2 regions of the Agrococcus sp. GCM10030265 genome follow, and region 2 is predicted to be linked to the other one. Evidence: predicted binding sites of a transcription regulator. Region 2 holds the regulator's gene; the other holds the start of a gene.
What was found. The regulator HrcA, encoded in region 2, represses chaperone genes, less so after heat shock. The targets are predictions, from matches to a motif close to TTNGCACTCGNNNNNNNCGAGTGCNAA.
Positions count from the first base shown of each region.

Region 1: groL (chaperonin GroEL) is a predicted target of HrcA. The motif match lies at 1,757-1,783, and genes of this name have one in related genera.

Region 1 is NZ_JBHTCZ010000004.1:192,652-198,553, reverse strand. Features, by position in the region: gene groL (chaperonin GroEL) at 101-1,720, opposite strand; gene ACFQPP_RS12655 (DUF3048 domain-containing protein) at 1,855-2,904, opposite strand; gene ACFQPP_RS12650 (LytR C-terminal domain-containing protein) at 3,012-3,524, opposite strand; gene ACFQPP_RS12645 (DUF3263 domain-containing protein) at 3,521-3,763, opposite strand; gene msrB (peptide-methionine (R)-S-oxide reductase MsrB) at 3,841-4,239, shown strand; gene ACFQPP_RS12635 (DMT family transporter) at 4,288-5,214, opposite strand; tRNA gene ACFQPP_RS12630 (tRNA-Thr) at 5,249-5,321, shown strand; gene ACFQPP_RS12625 (DsbA family protein) at 5,352-5,902, opposite strand, start outside.
Region 2 is NZ_JBHTCZ010000002.1:177,112-183,013, reverse strand. Features, by position in the region: gene ACFQPP_RS05045 (PhoH family protein) at 1-933, opposite strand, end outside; gene ACFQPP_RS05040 (HIT domain-containing protein) at 968-1,315, opposite strand; gene ACFQPP_RS05035 (16S rRNA (uracil(1498)-N(3))-methyltransferase) at 1,336-2,046, opposite strand; gene ACFQPP_RS05030 (DnaJ C-terminal domain-containing protein) at 2,046-3,131, opposite strand; gene hrcA (heat-inducible transcriptional repressor HrcA) at 3,128-4,153, opposite strand; gene ACFQPP_RS05020 (DUF4870 domain-containing protein) at 4,287-5,012, shown strand; gene hemW (radical SAM family heme chaperone HemW) at 5,077-5,902, opposite strand, start outside.

The sequences.
Region 1 (5,902 bases), on a different contig from region 2:
GCGGGCCGCAGGGCCGCCGCGGCCAGGACGCGGGAAGGGCCCCGAGCAGCTGCTCGGGGCCCTTCGTCGTGCGCCCTGCGGACGCGCTGTCGTGCTGGACTCAGAAGTCCATGCCACCCGTGGGGTCGCCAGCGGGCATCGGGTTCTTCTCGGGCTTGTCGGCGACGACGACCTCGGTCGTGAGGAAGAGGCCGGCGATCGACGCGGCGTTCTGCAGCGCCGAGCGCGTGACCTTCACCGGGTCGGCGATGCCGGCGGCGAGCATGTCGACGTACTCGCCGGTCGCGGCGTTGAGGCCGTGACCCGGCTCGAGCGAGCGCACCTTCTCGACCACGACGCCGGGCTCGAGGCCCGCGTTGAGGGCGATCTGCTTCAGCGGCGCGTCGATCGCGACGCGCACGATGTTCGCACCCGTCGCCTCGTCGCCCGTGAGCTCGAGGGTCTCGAACGCAGCCTTGCCGGCCTGGATGAGCGCGACGCCACCACCGGCGACGATGCCCTCCTCGACGGCGGCCTTCGCGTTGCGCACGGCGTCCTCGATGCGGTGCTTGCGCTCCTTGAGCTCGACCTCGGTCGCGGCACCCGCCTTGATGACGGCGACGCCGCCTGCGAGCTTCGCGAGGCGCTCCTGGAGCTTCTCGCGGTCGTAGTCCGAGTCGGTCGCGTCGATCTCGGAGCGGATCTGGCGCACGCGGCCTGCGATGGCCTCTGCGTCGCCCGCACCCTCGACGATCGTCGTCTCGTCCTTCGTGATGACGACCTTGCGCGCACGGCCGAGCTGCGAGAGCTGCACGCCCTCGAGCTTGAGGCCGAGCTCCTCGGAGATGACCTCGCCGCCCGTGAGGATGGCGATGTCGGCCAGCTGCGCCTTGCGGCGGTCGCCGAAGCCGGGAGCCTTGACGGCGACCGACTTGAAGATGCCGCGGATCTTGTTCACGACGAGCGTCGCGAGCGCCTCGCCGTCGACGTCCTCGGCGATGATGACGAGCTGCTTGCCCGCCTGGATCACCTGGTCGACGATCGGGAGGAGGTCCTTGATCGCCGAGATCTTCTGGTTGGCGATGAGGATGTAGGCGTCCTCGAACACCGTCTCCTGGCGGTCGGGGTCGGTGACGAAGTACTGCGACAGGAAGCCCTTGTCGAAGCGCATGCCCTCGGTGAGCTCGAGCTCGGTGCCGTAGGTGTTCGACTCCTCGACGGTGACGACCCCCTCCTTGCCGACCTTGTCGATCGCCTCGGCGATGAGCTTGCCGATCTCGGGGTCGGCGGCCGAGATGGATGCCGTCGCGGCGATCTCCTCGGTCGTCTCGATGTCCTTCGCGTGGGCCACGAGCTGCTCGGAGACCGCTGCGGTCGCCTTCTCGATGCCGCGCTTGAGGCTGATGGGGTCGGCGCCGGCCGCCACGTTGCGGAGGCCCTCGCGGACGAGCGCCTGCGCGAGCACCGTCGCGGTCGTCGTGCCGTCGCCTGCGACGTCGTCGGTCTTCTTCGCGACCTCCTTGACGAGCTCCGCGCCGATCTTCTCGTACGGGTCGTCGAGCTCGATCTCCTTCGCGATCGACACACCGTCGTTCGTGATGGTGGGGGCGCCCCACTTCTTCTCGAGCACGACGTTGCGGCCGCGCGGGCCGAGGGTGACGCGCACCGCGTCGGCGAGCGTGTTCAGACCACGCTCGAGGCCGCGGCGGGCCTCCTCGTCGAATGCGATCATCTTTGCCATTGAGTCTCGTCCCTCCTGGACACGTCGACACGTCTGCTGGCACTCGACGGTCGCGAGTGCCAGGGACGAGTCTGGCACTCAGGGCACGCGAGTGCAAGCGAGCGCGACGCGCTGCGCCGCGGTGCGCCGACCGCTCAGCCGACCGCGATCGAGCCGTCGCTCGGCACGAGCTCGACCCACGTGTTGCCCGGCGTGAGGGTGACGGGCTGGCCCGCGGCGTCCGTGAGCCGGATGGGCGTCGTCATGTCGGGCTTCGACCATTCGACCGCGATGGTCGTGCAGCCGCTCTGCACGACGCCGGTGCCGTTCGTGCCGGCGAGCATCGTCTCGGGCACGCCACCGTTGTTGCGGATCTGCACGCTGAGCACGACGACGTTCGCAGCGCTCAGCTGCCCGCCGCCCGCCGCCATGTCGGCGGCTCCGTTCTGCCACCGCAGCCACCGGCCCGTGCCCGCGTCGCATCCCCACTGGCGCGACTGCGACGGCGAGAACCCGAGGTCGAGGCGCGCGGCGGGCGCGCCCGCCGCCTGCGACGACGGCGCAGCGCCGTCGACGGGGTAGGCGAAGTGCTGCTGGGGTGCTGCGATCGACGCGTTGTCGGCGAGCAGCTGCCGTGCGTTCAGGATGACGTTGTGCGGCGCGGCGCGATCGCCCGAGCGGAAGAAGTAGCCGTCGTAGGCACCGCCGTGGACGACGTTCGGCAGACCCGTCGCGGCCATGGCGTCGACGAAGGGCTGCTGCCCGCCCGAGTAGGCCACCATCCCGCCCAGCGGCGAGATGATCGCCGGATCCATCGGGCGGATCGAGCGCACGGGGCCGACCTGCTCGGGCACGGTCGAGTGCCAGACGGCGACGTAGCGCGTCATGCCGCCCTCGACGAGCTCCTCGAAGACGATGTCGGTCGCCTCGAGGCCGATCTGGGGCTGGGCGGCCGGGTGGTCGTCGATCTTCGCGGCGAGCGCCGGGCCCGCGACCGCCGTCTCGACCTCGATGCCCGTGAGCGGCTGCAGGATGGGCTCGGGCTCGGGCGCCGGGCTGGGCGTCGGCGACGCCGTCTCGGTCGCGCTCGGCGTCGGCGACGGCTCAGGGTCGCCGGCGCACGCGGTGAGGACGCCGGCCGCCACGAGGAGGATCGCGGCGGCGTGGGCCGCCCTGGTCGGGCGCGTGGCGGTGCGTGCTCGCATGCACGCCAGGGTAGGTGCCCCATGGCGCCGCCGGCTGCGAGGCTCGCCGAGGGCGACGGCAAGCGCCGACGAGCGGCACGCCCGGCGCGCCGAGCGGGCCTCGGCCGCTAGGGCGTGGGCGACGGCGCGGGCTCGTCGCTCGCGCCGACGATGACCGTGAGGGTCGAGCCCGACAGCGGCTCGGCGGTCGCCTCGGTGGCGTCGGTGCCGAGGGTCTGCGCGAGACCGAGGGCGTACGGCTCGAGGTCGCCCTGGTAGTAGACGGTCGAGGACTCGCGCCCCTCGCTCGCGTCGGCGACCGCGACGACGGGCCAGCCCGCCGCCTGCAGCGCCGCCGACACCTCCTGGCCGCGGCCCGCCCCGGATGCGTCGAGGATCGTCACGGTCGTGCCCTCGGGCAGCGCAGCAGGGTCGGTGACCGCCTCGGGCCCTGCGACCTCGGTCGTCTCGATGCCTCCGACGCGCAGCAGCTGCAGCATGCCGAGCCCTCCGACCGTGAGCACGACCGCCGCCGCCGCGGCCACGATCGCCGTCATCCACCAGCGCCACCACGAGCGCTCGGGCAGGCGATGCACGCCGACGCGGCCGAGGCGCGGCGGATGGTCGAAGCGGTCGGTCACGACGTCTCCCCGCGGTCGCGGATGCGCTGCAGCCTGCGCACGAGCAGGGCGTCGTATCGCAGGGCGGCCTCCGTGTCGATCAGCGCGTTCAGCAGCTGGTAGTAGCGGGTCGTGGACCATCCGAACCGGGAGCGGATCGCCCCCGCCTTCGCGCCGGCGTGCGTGCGCGAGGACGCCTCGAAGTCGAGGATCGAGCGTTGCAGCGCCGTCAGGGCGACGGCGTCCTCCGGCTCGGACATGACCCCCGAGCATACCTTCGCCCTCGGCGTATCGTCGCGCGCGCCCGCGAGCGCTCGTGCGGCGTAGCATCGAGGACATGAGCGACTTCGAGGCGACGACCGACGACCAGTGGCGACAGCGGCTGTCGCCGGAGGCCTACAAGGTGCTCCGCGAGGCGGGCACCGAGCGTCCCTGGACGGGTGCGCTGCTCGACGAGCAGCGCCACGGCGTCTACTCCTGCGGCGCATGCGGCCAGGAGCTCTTCAGCGACGAGGTGAAGTTCGACTCCGGATGCGGCTGGCCGAGCTTCTACCAGGCAGACCCGGGCGCCGTGACCCTCATCGAGGACCGCTCGCTGGGCATGGTGCGCACCGAGGTGCGATGCTCGCGCTGCGGCAGCCACCTGGGCCACGTCTTCGACGACGCCCCGCAGACGCCGACGGGCGACCGCTTCTGCATGAACTCCGTCGCGATGGACTTCACGCCGAAGGGCTGATCCCGCCCCTACCACGACGACGCCGCGCCCATCGGGCGCGGCGTCTCGTCATGCGGGGCGCGGTCGACGCCGCATGGTCGACACGGCGACGCCCGCGATCGCGAGGCCGGCGCCGACGTACGACAGGACCGAGACGGGATGCCCCGCCGTCGGTGCGACGAGGTCGAGCACCAGCGCCATGACGACCTGGCCCGCGATCGAGGCGAGCCCGAGCGCGAGCACGCCGATGCGATGCACGGCGACGGCGGCGACCGCGATGAAGAGGCAGCCGAGCGGGCCGCCGAGGTACAGCCACCACTCGACCGGCAGCGGCTGCAGCTCGAGCCCGCCTGCGACGCGGACGACGACGACGAGCGCGAGCGCGAGCGTGCCGACGAGGAAGTTCGACGTCGTCTGCGTGAGCGCGGAGCGCGTGTGGTGCTGCACCTGCCCCGCGAAGGCCTGCTGCAGCGCGATGAGCATGCCCGCGACGAGCGGCAGCAGCACGAGCAGGATCGACGACGACGCGAAGCCGCCCGCCGCCGCCCCCGTCGCGACGGCTGCGATCGTCACGAGGGCGCCGAGCACGCGCTGCGGCGTGACGCGCTTCGCCGCGAGCACGCCGATGCCCATGCGGTCGACGAGGATGCCCGAGAGCGTCTGGCCGGCGACGATGCCGACCGTGAAGAGCGCGACGCCGAGCGTCGGCACCGCGAGCCCCTGCGAGGCGACGACGACGGCGCCGAACAGGCCCGTGAGCGCGTACCACCAGCGCAGCCTGCCCTCGCGCAGCGCGGCGAGCATCCGCGCGGCGCCGGCGCGGCCGGACGGCAGCGCGATCGTCAGGGAGCCGACGAGCGCGAGGCCGACGCCGAACGAGACGAGGGCCGCCGCGATGCCGTCGCCGACGCGGACGGCGAGCTCGCCGTTGATGCGGCTCTGAGCCGCCATCGCCATGCCGCCGACGAAGGCGGCGAGGACCCATACGAGACGCACCGACCCAGCCTAGGCGTGGCAGGATGCTGCGAGCGCCCCTGTAGCTCACCAGGTAGAGCATCGCACTTGTAATGCGGAGGTAGCCGGTTCGAGTCCGGCCGGGGGCTCGGCCTGGGCGCGCGCCGCGCGCCCGCGCGTCAGCCCTCGGCGACGAAGGCGGCGAACGCCGCCGGGTCGCTCACGTCTCCCGCGAACAGCCTGTCGTCCACGAAGACGCTCGGCACGCCGCGCAGCGGCGAGCCGTCGGGCAGCGGGTCGGCGAGCGCCCGCTCGGTCGCGTGCCGCGCCCACCATGCGAACGTGCCGTCGCGCACGCAGTCGGATGCGCCGGACGACGCGTCGTCGGCGAGCGCGAGCACCCGCTCGGCGTCGAGGTCGACGTTCGCCTCGAGCATCGCCTGCAGCAGCGGCAGGGCCGCGTCGGGATCGGCGTCCGCGACGCAGGCGATGGCGGTGACGCCCAACGATGCGGCGTAGCCGTTCTCGATGGCGTCGTCGAGCGCGACCGGCCGGTAGACGATCGTCGCCGTGCCGTCCGCCGCCCAGGCCGCGAGCTGGTCGCGGTTCGCGGCCTCGAAGCGCGCGCAGTACTCGCACGTCGGGTCGACGACGACCGTGATCACCGTGCCCTCGGCGGGCACCTCCCCCGGCTCGCCGTCGGCGGGCACGGGAGGCTGGGCGACGACGC
Region 2 (5,902 bases):
CGTGCCGCCCTCCTGGGCCATGACGCGCGCCTCGTGCGCCGTGTAGGCGTCGACGATGCGGCCCACGAGCGTGTGCCGCACGACGTCGGCGCTCGTGAGCTGCGCGAAGTGGATGTCGTCGATGCCGCCGAGCACGCGGCTCGCGACCTGCAGGCCGCTCGTGCCCTCGGGCAGGTCGATCTGCGTGATGTCGCCCGTGACGACCATCCGCGAGCCGAAGCCGAGGCGCGTGAGGAACATCTTCATCTGCTCGGGCGTCGTGTTCTGCGCCTCGTCGAGCACGACGAACGCGTCGTTCAGCGTGCGGCCGCGCATGTACGCGAGCGGCGCGACCTCGACGACGCCCGTCGCGAGCAGCTTCGGCACGAGCTCGGGATCCATCATCTCGTTGAGCGCGTCGTACAGCGGGCGCAGGTACGGGTCGATCTTGTCGGTGAGCGTGCCTGGCAGGAAGCCGAGCCGCTCGCCGGCCTCGACGGCGGGCCGCGTGAGGATGATGCGCTGCACCTCGCGCCGCTGCAGCGCCTGCACGGCCTTCGCCATCGCGAGGTAGGTCTTGCCGGTGCCCGCCGGCCCGATGCCGAACACGATGGTGTGCTCGCCGATCGCGTCGACGTAGGCGCGCTGGCCCTCGGTCTTCGCGCGGATGCTCTTGCGCCCCGTGGTGAGGATGGCGTCACCCGTGACGTCGGCGAGCGTCATCGGCGAGTCCTCGCGGATGAGTCGCGCGCCCTCGCCGACCTCCGACTGCCCGAGGTCGGTGCCGTTCGCGACGAGGTCGGCGAGCTCGCGCACGAGTCGCTCGGCCTGCTCGACCTGCTCGGCGTCGCCGTCGAGCATCACCTGGTTGCCGCGCACCACGACGGTGACGTCGGGGTACTCGCGCTCGAGCCGCGTCAGCATCCGATCCTGCGGGCCGAGCAGGCGCACCATCTGGATGCCGTCGACGTGGATCTCGGCATGTGCGTCAGGCAAGGGACTCCTCGGTGAGGTCGGCGCCCGCGAGCACGTGGGCGTGGACGTGGAACACGGTCTGGCCGGCGCGCTCGCCGGTGTTGAACACGAGCCGGAAGTCGCCGGCCGCGCGCTCGAGCGCGATGGCCTTCGCGGCGCGCACCATCGCGGCGAGCAGGTCGGGGTCGCCGGCCGCGAGCTCGACGACGTCGCGGTAGCGCGCCGTCTTCGGCACGACCAGCACATGCATCTCGGCCTTGGGCGCGATGTCGGCGAACGCGATGATCTCGTCGTCCTCCAGCACGATCTCGGCCGGGATCTCGCGGGCGACGATGCGCTCGAAGATGGTTCGCTCTGCCATGGCCCCAGCGTACTCGCGCGTCACCAGCGCCAGCGGGCGGCGAGCGCGGCGATCGCCGCGGGCCCCGCCGTCGAGGTGCGCACGACGTGCGGACCCATCCGCACGTGCTCGCCGCCGAGCCGCTCGAGCTCGTCGGGCGCGATGCCGCCCTCTGGCCCGACGACGAGCAGCAGGTCGCGGCCGTCGGGCTCGAGGTCGGCGAGGGATGCCGCCGCCGTCGGCTCGAGCACGACGAGCCGGAAGCGCTCGGCGAGCGCCGCGAGGCCCCGCGTGTCGACGACGTCCTGCACCTCGGGCACGTGTGCCCGCAGGGACTGCTTGCCCGCCTCGCGCACGATCGAGCGCCAGCGCCCGAGCGCCTTCGCGCCGCGCTCGCCCTTCCACGTCACGATCGAGCGCGCCGCCTGCCACGGCACGACGACGTCGACGCCGAGCTCGGTCGCCGCCTGGATCGCGAGCTCGTCGCGATCGCCCTTGGCGAGCGCCTGCGCGAGGCCGATGCGCGGGCTCGGCGCAGGCTCGTGCCGCACCGACCGCACCTCGAGCACGACCTCGGGCCGCAGCTCGACGAACGCCGCCTCGGCGATCGTGCCGCGGCCGTCGCCCACGAGCACCGCCTCGCCCACGCGGGCGCGACTCACCGTTGCGGCGTGGCGCGCATCCTCGGTGCCGAGCGTCACCGTCTCCCCCACGCCGACGTCGAGCGCGTCGACGTAGTAGCAGTGGGCCATCAGAAGCGCAGGAAGCGGTCGCGCAGCTTCGAGAAGAGCCCCTGCTGGAACTGCGCCATGCGCGGAGCCGGCGGCTTCGTCCGTCGGCGCAGCTGCTCGAGGAGCTCCTCCGACTTCCTGTCGAGCCGCGTCGGCGTCGCCACCTGCACGCCGAGCCTCAGGTCGCCGCGGCCCGAGCCGCGCAGCCTGCCGACGCCGCGCCCCGTCACGGTGAGCACGTCGGCCGACTGCGTGCCCGGCTCGATCGTCACGGTGATGGGGCCGTCGATCGACTCGACCGTCGCCTCCGTGCCGAGCGCGGCGTCGATCATCGACACCTCGAGCGTGCCGAGGAGGTCGTCGCCCTCGCGGCTGAAGACGTCGTGGTGGGTGACATGCACCTCGAGGAAGAGCGTGCCGGGCTCGCCGCCCGCCTCGCCGACCTCGCCCTGGCCGGGCAGCTGGATGCGCAGGCCCGTGTCGACGCCCGCGGGGACGTCGACGGGGATGGAGCGCTCGGCGCGCACGCGACCGTGCCCGGCGCACGTGGGGCACGGGTACGGGATGACGGTGCCGTGGCCCTGGCACGAGCCGCACGGCTGGCTCGTGACCATGTTGCCGAGCAGCGAGCGCACCTGACGCTGCACGTGCCCGGAGCCGCCGCAGATGTCGCAGGTCTCCTCGCGCGTGCCCGGCGCCGTGCAGCGACCGTCGCACGTGTCGCACAGCACCGCGGTCTGCACGCGCAGGTCGCGGTGCACGCCGAACACGACGTCGTGGAGGTCGAGGTCGATGCGCAGCAGCGAGTCCTGGCCCGGCCGCCTGCGCGGCCTCGGCCCCTGCTGCCTGCCCTGCCCGCCGAAGAACTGCTCGAAGATGTCGCCGAGCCCGAAGCCCTGCGCCTGCGGCCCGCGGTCGTAGTCGGCGCGCGACTGCGGGTCGGAGAGCACGTCGTACGCGTGCGTGACGTCCTTGAAGCGCTCGGCCGCGTCCTCCGAGGGGTTCACGTCGGGATGCAGCTGCCGTGCGAGCTTGCGGTATGCGCGCTTGATGTCGTCCTGGCTGGCCTCGCGGGGCACGCCCAGGACCTCGTAGTGATCGCTCATCGCTCCTCGTCGTCGAGCAGCCGGGTGAGGTACCGCGCGACGGCGCGGACGGCTGCCATGTTCGATGCGTAGTCCATGCGGGTGGGGCCGAGCACGCCGACGCGGCCCGCCTCGTGGCCGCCGGCGCCGTAGGCGCCCGTGACGATCGACGTCTGCTCGAGCCCGTCTGCCATCTCACGGCCGATGCGCGTCGCGACGGCGGATGCCTCGGCATCCATCTCGCCGAAGAGGCGCAGCAGCGTGACCTGCTCCTCGATGGCCTCGAGGACGAGCGTCACGGAGCCGGAGAGGTCGTGGCGGCCGCGCACGAGATGCGAGGCGCCCGCGATGACGAGCCGATCGCCCGCCGTGGGCGCGAGCACCTCGCCGAGCACGGCGACGAGCCGCTCGGTCGCGGGTGCGACGGCGGGGGCAGCGCGGTCGACGACGGCGACGAGCGCCTCCTCGGCGTCGACCGTGGGCTTGCCCGCGACCGCGACGTCGAGCGCGCGACCGATGGTCTGCGCCGCGTCGGCGCCGATCTGCTGGCCCGCGTCGACCATGCGCTGCTCGACGCGCCCGGAGTCGAGGATGACGACGAGCAGCAGGCGCGACTCGGCGATCTGCACGACCTCGACGCGGCGCACGCGCGCCTTGGCGACCGAGGGGTACTGCGCGAGCGCGACCTGGTTCGTGAGCTGCGACAGCAGCCGCACGGTGCGGGCCATGACGTCGTCGAGGTCGTCGGCCTCGTCGAGGAACCGCGCGATCGCCGCGCGCTGCGCCGCGGACAGGGGCTGCATGCCCTGCAGGCGGTCGACGAAGACCCGATAGCCCTTGTCGGTGGGGATGCGGCCGGACGACGTGTGGGGCGCCACGATGAGCTCGGCCTCCTCGAGCAGCACCATGTCGTTGCGGATCGTCGCGGCGCTCACCCCGAAGGAGTGGCGCTCGACGATCGAGCGGGAGCCCACGGGCTCGCTCGAGGCGACGTAGTCCTGCACGATCGCCCGCAGCACCTCGAGGCCGCGATCCGTCACCATCGTCCGTCCCCCCTCGTCTGGCACTCGACGTTCTCGACTGCCAATCGTACCGCGATGGTGGGTGCGTTCTCAGCCTGCTGCGAGGAAGATGGTCGCCAGCCCCCTTCGGCATCCGTCATCGAGAGGTTCGACCATGACCGACCCCCACGGCCCCGCGACCCCCGAGGAGCCCCAGGCTCCCCGGTTCGGCGCGCCCCAGGCGGGCGACGCATCCCAGGCCGCCCCGGCCCCCGGCGAGCCCGCCCAGCCCTTCTCCAGCCCCGCCCCGGGCGCCGCGCACCACGCGCCCGAGGCCCCGCAGGCCCCCTTCGGCGCACCCGGGCAGCACGGGCAGCAGCCGCCCGCCGCTCCCCCGTACGGGGCACCCGGCCAGCAGCACGCCCAGCAGCCGCCCGCGGCTCCCCCGTACGGCGCGCCCGGCCAGCAGGTGCCGCCGCAGCAGCCCTACGGCGCCCCGCAGTACGGCGCTCCCGGCCAGCCGCAGTACCCGGCCGGCGCCCCCATGTCGCCGCAGGACGAGAAGCAGTGGGCCATGCTCGGCCACCTCGGCGGCATCGCCTGGGTGCTCTCGCTCGGCTGGCTCGGCCCGCTCATCGTCTTCCTCATGTACAAGGACCGCAGCGCCTTCGTGCGTCAGGAGTCGAAGGAGGCGCTGAACTTCCAGCTCTTCATGACGATCCTGTTCGTCGGCCTCGTGCTGGTCGGCAGCATCACGAGCTTCATCCTCATCGGCTTCGTGTTCCTCGCCGTGTGCTGGGTGCCGCCGCTGCTCGGCCTCATCTTCGCCATCGTCGGCGCCGTGCGCGTCAACGCGGGCGGCTCGTACCGCTACCCGTTCAACTGGCGCATCATCAAGTAGGCGACGACGGTCGACACGACGGGCATCCCGCGCCGCGGGGTGCCCGTCGTCATGCGCACGGGCGTCAGACGCCGGGCGTCAGACGCCGGACGACGGCGTCGGCGAGGAGCCTGCCGGCGAGCGTCGGCACGATGCGGCCGCGCAGCGCGGCCGCGCCCTCGACGAGCCCGTCGGCGATGAGCCCTGCGACCGCGAGGCGCCCGTCGGCGTCGAGCACGTCGACGGGCAGGCCGTCGCGGATGCGCGTCTCGAGCAGCACGCGCTCGACGCGGCGCGTCTCGGCGTCGAGCTCCTCCCGAGCGAGCGCCGGCGAGTCGCCCGCCGCGAGCCGCTGCGCGTACGCCGCGGGGTGCTTGACGTTCCACCAGCGCACGCCGCCGACGTGGCTGTGCGCACCGGGGCCGATGCCCCACCAGTCCTCGCCGTGCCAGTACGACAGGTTGTGGCGCGAGACGGCGCCGCCGCGCGCCCAGTTCGACACCTCGTACCACTCGTAGCCCGCGGCCGAGAGCGCGGCGTCGGCCGCCTCGTACATCGAGGCGTGCAGGTCGTCGTCGACCGGCGCGACCTCGCCGCGTCGGATGCGACGGGCGAGCGCCGTGCCCTCCTCGACGATGAGCGCGTACGCCGAGAGGTGGTCGACGTCGTACGAGAGCGCCGCGTCGAGCGAGCGCTGCCAGTCGTCGAGCGACTCGCCGGGCGTGCCGTAGATGAGGTCGACGCTCGCATCGAGCCCCGCATCCCTCGCCCACGCGACGACCTGCGGCACGCGCTCGGGGTCGTGCGTGCGATCGAGGGTCTGCAGCACGTGCGGCACGACCGACTGCATGCCGACGCTCACTCGCGTGAAGCCCGCGTCGGCCAGCGTGCGCAGGTCGGCGGCGTCGACG